Regions from separate parts of the Streptomyces sp. NPDC034111 genome, predicted to be linked through region 1. Evidence: riboswitches for the same ligand, from Rfam matches in the RefSeq annotation. Region 1 holds a riboswitch; the other holds the start of a gene.
The links. A riboswitch is a leader RNA that binds a small molecule or an ion and turns the genes downstream of it on or off. The one in region 1 is predicted to bind S-adenosylmethionine.
Positions count from the first base shown of each region.

Region 1 (3,201 bases):
GCGGACCTTGACGCTCATGGTTCTGCCTTCCGGACAGGGGTTACGGGTCTACGGGTTCGGGCGCTGCGGCTCAGCCGGCCAGGCCGGCCGCGCGGAACGCATCCAGGTTCGGCCGGATCGTGGCCGTGGGCCCGGTGGTCGGCGCAACGGCGTCCAGCGTCTTGAGACCGTCACCCGTATTGAGGACAACGGTGGTCAGGGACGGGTCGAGCAGACCCTCCTCGATCAGCTTCTTGGTCACGCCGACGGTCACCCCGCCCGCGGTCTCCGCGAAGATGCCCTCCGTCCGCGCCAGCAGCTTGATCGCGTCGACCACCTGCTCGTCGTTGACGTCCTCGACCGCACCGCCCGTACGGCGCGCGATGTCCAGCACATACGGGCCGTCGGCCGGGTTGCCGATCGCCAGCGACTTGGCGATGGTGTTCGGCTTCTGGGGGCGCACCACATCGTGCCCGGCCTTGAACGCCGTCGACACCGGCGAGCAGCCCTCCGCCTGGGCACCGAAGATCTTGTACGGCTTGTCCTCGACCAGGCCGAGGGCGATCAGCTCCTTGAGCCCCTTGTCGATCTTCGTCAGCTGCGAGCCGGACGCGATCGGGACGACGATCTGGTCCGGCAGCCGCCAGCCCAGCTGCTCACAGATCTCGTATGCCAGGGTCTTGGAGCCCTCGCCGTAGTAGGGGCGCAGATTGACGTTGACGAAGCCCCAGCCCTCGCCCAGCGGATCGCCGATGAGCTCCGAGCAGAAGCGGTTGACGTCGTCGTAGTTGCCCTCGATGCCGACCAGGTCACCGCCGTAGACCGCGGCCATGACGACCTTGCCGGCCTCCAGGTCGTGCGGGATGAAGACACAGGACTTGAAGCCGGCCCGGCGGGCCGCGGCGCCGACCGCACCGGCGAGGTTGCCGGTGGAGGAGCAGGACAGGGTCGTGAAACCGAAGGCACGGGCGGCCTCGACGGCGATCGCGACGACGCGGTCCTTGAAGGAGTGCGTCGGGTTGCCGGAGTCGTCCTTGACGTAGAGACCGCCGGTGACGCCCAGCTCGGCGGCGAGCCGGTCGGCCTTGACGAGCTTGGTGAAGCCGGGGTTGAGGTTCGGCTTGTCGGCCACGTCGGCGGGGACGGGCAGCAGCGGTGCGTAGCGCCAGATGTTGTCCGGACCGGCCTCGATCTGCTTCTTCAGGCGCTCGGGGTCGCCGCTCGGCAGGTCGTAGGCGACTTCGAGCGGCCCGAAACAGCTCGCGCAGGCGAAGATCGGACCCAGATCGAAGCGCTCACCACACTCCCGGCAGGACAGCGCGACGGCGGGGCCCAGGGCGACGGTGGGAGCGTTCGCGGCGGTTTCGGTGACTTCGGTGCTGTGCACAGCCATGGAGGCGAGGCCCTTTCTCCTCATCTTCCTCGCGGCGCATCTCGTCGCGAGACGGATTTGGCACCTTCCCTAGCCGGGAGCCTCGCGCGCTGTACGCGGAGACCGGCTGGAGGGTTGCCGGGGCTTCAACGGGCCGTATCCCTCTGCCCCTCTGGATGAGCGGTATGGCGCTGGGCCGAAACCCAGGCGTTTATGGCGCGGTGACCCCGACATGCGACGGTCATCCGCGTTGTTCAAGACTGTAACCGAAGGGGCTGACAGTTGAGATAGTCGTCCGCACCGCGAGATGGATCACAACCCGATGGAACACGTACCGTCCGCCGCCCGGGCGGCCACCGAGGAGTCGTAGACGTGCTGGAAGAGGTGGAGCGCTGGCTGAGCAGCCGCTCCTGGTCCGCCGCGGACCGCCCGCTGGAGCAGCTGCTGGAGGCGAAGCGCCAGACGGGCCGTACGGTCAGCGTCGTACTGCCCGCACTCGACGAGGAGGCCACGGTCGGCGCGATCGTCGCCACGATCCGCGCCGAGCTGATGACCGACGCCGCCCCCCTGGTCGACGAGCTGGTGGTGCTGGACTCCGGCTCCACCGACCGCACCGCCGAGGTCGCGGCGGCGGCCGGCGCCCGGGTCGTGCACCGCGACAGCATCCTGCCCCGGCTGCCCGCACTGCCCGGCAAGGGCGAGGTGCTGTGGCGCTCCCTTCTGGTCACCACCGGCGACATCATCTGCTTCGTCGATGCCGACCTGCGCGAATTCTCCGCCACCTTCGTCTCCGGGATCGTCGGCCCGCTGCTGACCGACCCCGGCATCCAGTTCGTCAAGGCGATGTACGACCGCCCGCTGGAGACGGGCGGCGCCCAGGGCGCCGCCGCCGGCCAGGGCGGCCGGGTCACCGAGCTGGTGGCCCGCCCCCTGCTCAACCTCCACTGGCCGCAGCTGGCCGGCTTCGTCCAGCCCCTGGGCGGCGAGTACGCCGCCCGGCGCACCCTCCTGGAGCGACTGCCCTTCCCCGTCGGCTACGGCGTCGAGCTCGGCCTGCTCGTCGACGCCCTGCACACCGTCGGCCTGGACGCCCTCGCCCAGGTGGACGTCGGCGTACGCAAACACCGCCACCAGGACGGCCAGGCCCTCGGCCGAATGGCCGCCGCCATCTACCGCACCGCCCAACTCCGCCTGACCCGCGGCCACTTGGTCCGTCCCCGGCTCACCCAGTTCGACCGCGGCGAAACCGGCTTCGTCCCCCGCACCACGGACGTCGACACCGAGGAACGCCCCCCGATGACCGAAATCCCCGAGTACACGGCCCGCCGCGCGGCCTGAGCCGCGCCGACTTCCCCTCCCAGGCGTCGCAGTCGTCCTCGGGCAGGGCCCAGGGCCCGTCTCCGTACGTTTGCACGGATCTGTTGCGGGTTAATGTCGCGTCATGGTCTCCGAGCGCAATGTGGTCCAGGCAGGTGCCCAGGTTCTTGTCGCGTCCAACCGCGGGCCGGTGTCGTACGCCCTGGGGGAGGGCGGGGCGCTGGTCGCCAAGCGGGGCGGTGGGGGGCTGGTGTCCGGGCTGTCGGCGATCGGGCCGGAGACCGACGCGGTGTGGGTGTGCGCCGCGCTGGGGGACGGCGACCGGGAGGCGGTGCGGCGGACCGGGGGTGCGCTGGACCCGGGTGACACCGGTGGGCAGCGCGTCCGGATGCTGGACATTCCGGCCCAGGTGCATGCCGAGGCCTACAACGGCATCGCGAACTCGGTGCTGTGGTTCGTCCACCACATGCTCTACCAGACACCGCTGGAGCCGGCCTTCGGTGCGGAGTTCCGTGCGCAGTGGGCGTCGTACG
Region 1 covers NZ_JBVIST010000003.1:427,606-430,806, forward strand. Annotated here, with positions in the region: gene ACZ55A_RS11250 (MoaD/ThiS family protein) at 1-18, opposite strand, end outside; gene thrC (threonine synthase) at 71-1,372, opposite strand; SAM riboswitch class I at 1,390-1,534, opposite strand; gene ACZ55A_RS11260 (glucosyl-3-phosphoglycerate synthase) at 1,724-2,689, shown strand; gene ACZ55A_RS11265 (alpha,alpha-trehalose-phosphate synthase (UDP-forming)) at 2,793-3,201, shown strand, end outside.

Region 2 (3,201 bases), on a different contig from region 1:
TCCTCCGCCAGCGGCGCCTCCGACGTCCTGGAGAAGCTCGGCGTCAACCTCGACCTCACCCCGCAGCGGGTCACCGAGGTCGCCCAGGAAGCGGGCATCACCTTCTGCTTCGCCGTGAAGTTCCACCCCGCGCTGCGGCACGTCGCCAACGCCCGCGGCCAGCTCGGCATCCGTACGACGTTCAATGTGCTGGGCCCGCTGACCAACCCCGCCAAGGTCCGTGCCCAGGCGACCGGCGTCGCGGACGCCCGGATGGCGCCGATCCTGGCCGGGGTGCTCGCCGAACGCGGCTCCTCGGCACTGGTCTTCCGCGGCGACGACGGCCTCGACGAGCTGACCACCACCGCGACCTCACGGGTGTGGATCGTGCGGGACGGCACGGTGCGCGAGGAGGCCTTCGACCCGCGCGACGTCGGCATCTCCCTCGTCCCGGTGGAGGCGCTGCGCGGCGCGGACGCCTCGTACAACGCCGATGTCGCCCGCCGTCTGCTGGAGGGCGAGACCGGCCCGGTGCGCGACGCGGTGCTGCTGAACTCCGCGGCGGCCCTGGTCGCCCTGGAGCCGTCCGACGCACCCCTGGCGGAGCAGATCCGGGCCGGTATCGACAAGGCCGCCGCCTCGCTCGACTCCGGCGCCGCCAAGCGGGCGCTGGAGCGCTGGGTGGCGGCCAGCAACGTTTGAGCGCCCGGTGACGCAGCGTGTGACGCAGGGCTCAGTCCGTCATATGGACTGAGCCCTTGCGCGTAAATGCTCTTGTGGCATGATGCTGCGCAGGTCACGAGTGACAGCGACACAGGCCCCGGCCCGCTGTCCGGCAACCCTCCTTCCGTGGCGGGGTGCCCCGGGTGATGACCAGGCCGCAGGCAGCGAGGTCTGCGGCAAGCGCGGATCCCTCGCCAGGGATCCTGGTCCCCGAGGGAGAACTTCCGTGAATCAGCGAATGCGATAGGGCCCAACGGCCCCTTTTCCGCACCCTTTTCCTTCACGCTGCGGCCCCACCGCCTCTCGGCCCCGGGCATTTCCGCGCCCCCTCATGCACCCGCGCCGCAGCGAATTCGCTTACCTCTTACGGGAGTTCGCCATGTCTGTTTCCGCCGTTGCCGCCGACCCCTCCGTCTGTGCCCCGCTGCCGGTTCTGGGCCGGGACGTCCTGGTCCCCCTGGTGACCGGCGGCGAGGTCGACTACGCCGCGCTGGACTACGCCGCCAGCGCACCGGCGCTCCAGCGGGTCTGGGACGACGTGGCCGCCTACGCCCCGTACTACGGCAGCGTGCACCGTGGCGCCGGATACCTCTCGCAGCTCTCCACCGACCTCTTCGAGAACAGCCGCCGCACGATCGCCGACTTCCTCGGCTGTCGCGCCGAGGACCAGGTCGTCTTCACCCGCTCCACGACCGACTCCCTCAACCTCCTGGCCGCCGTACTCCCGCAGAACACCCGGGTGTTCGTCTTCGAGACCGAGCACCACGCGTCCCTGCTGCCCTGGGAGCAGCGCGCCGACCTCGCGGTGACGTACCTGAACGCGCCGCGTACGCCTCAGCAGGCCGTGGACACCCTGGAGAAGGCGCTGGCCGGGCGCGAGCCTTACGGGCCGGCGCTGGTCTGTGTCACCGGTGCGTCCAATGTGACCGGTGAGCTCTGGCCCGTACAGGAGCTGGCCGCCGCGGCCCACGCCCACGGCGCCCGGATCGTCCTCGACGCCGCGCAGCTCGCCCCGCACCACCCCGTCGACCTGGCGGAACTGGACGTCGACTGGGTCGCTTTCTCCGGCCACAAGCTGTACGCACCGTTCGGCGCCGGGGTGCTGGCCGGCCGCGCGGACTGGCTGCAGAGCGCCGAGCCGTACCTGGCGGGCGGCGGCGCCAGCCGTAAGGTCTCCCGGCTCACCGACGGCGGGGTGGACGTCGAATGGCACACCACCGCCGCCCGGCACGAGGCCGGCTCGCCGAACGTCATCGGCGCCTACGCCATCGCCTCCGCCTGCCAGGCGCTCACCGAGGCCGGCTTCGACACCCTGGTCGCCCGCGAGCAGGAGCTGATCGCCCGGGTCCGCGAGGGCCTCGCCGAGGTCCCCGAGGTCCGCGTCCTCTCCCTCTTCGGCGACGAAGCGCCGCGCGTCGGCGTCCTCTCCTTCGTCGTCGAGGGCTGGAACAGTTCGCACTTCGCGGCCGCCCTCTCCGCCGAGTACGGCATCGGCGTCCGCGACGGCCTGTTCTGCGCGCACCCGCTCGTCCGCACCCTCCTGGGCAGCAACCCGCAGGACCCGGGGGAGTGCGGCGCCCCCGACGCGGCCCCCGGCGAACTCCCCCAGACTTCGTCCGGGGGGACCCCCACCCTGAACGCCATCCGGGTCTCCTTCGGCGCCGGCACCCCCGACGAGCACGTCGACCGCTTCCTCAGCGCCGTCAAGGAACTGGTCACCGACGGCGCCCGCTGGAACTACCGTACGGAGGACGGCCGTTGTGTCCCCTCCGTGTCTTCCTGACGGGAGACCCCGCTCCAGGCGTGACCCCGCACCCCCACCGGCCCTTTCCTTTCCCACAACGGGAGGGGACGGGTCGGAGGGGCCTGGTGTGTGGACGTAAAGCGAAGCAGTCCACACACCAGGCCCCGGAGGTCCGTCACCGCACCCGACAACCACCTGGCCCGCCGCAGGCGCAACGGCGAACAACCACCACGGCGGGACAGCCGAAAACGTGGGGGCTAGGCGTCCAGCCCAATGGCAAATGCCGCCTCAAGATCATGCTGCGAGTACGTCCGGAACGCGATATGCGTCTCCGTCGAGGCGACGCCGGGGATCTTGCTGATCCGGCCGGGGATGACGTCCGCGAGGTCGTCGTGCTTGGCGACCCGGACCATGGCGATCAGGTCGTGTGCGCCGGTGACCGAGTAGACCTCGCTGACGCCCTCCAGCGCGGCGATCTTCTCGGCGATCTCCGGGATCTGGTCCACGCTGGTCTTGATGAGCACGATCGACGTGATCACGGCTGGCTCTCTCCCTCGGTCGCCCGGTCGTTCGCCCTGGTGGCCCCCACACTATCCCTCCCGTACCGGAGCCACGCGTACAGGAAGCCGAGTACGAAGCCGACCACATGCGCGAGGTAGGCGACGCCAGGACCGTGCGGGTCGTCCTGTGCGGCCTGCCACTGGAGGAAGAACCAGAACAGCAGCACCATCCAGGCGGGGAAGCGCAGCGGGAGG
Region 2 covers NZ_JBVIST010000001.1:374,227-377,427, reverse strand. Annotated here, with positions in the region: gene trpD (anthranilate phosphoribosyltransferase) at 1-681, shown strand, start outside; SAM riboswitch class IV at 774-891, shown strand; gene ACZ55A_RS01685 (aminotransferase class V-fold PLP-dependent enzyme) at 1,082-2,485, shown strand; gene ACZ55A_RS01680 (Lrp/AsnC family transcriptional regulator) at 2,704-2,985, opposite strand; gene ACZ55A_RS01675 (rhomboid family intramembrane serine protease) at 2,982-3,201, opposite strand, start outside.
Region 2: it holds a riboswitch for S-adenosylmethionine, as region 1 does, so the genes downstream of both, ACZ55A_RS01685 (aminotransferase class V-fold PLP-dependent enzyme) here and thrC (threonine synthase) in region 1, are expected to answer to the same signal.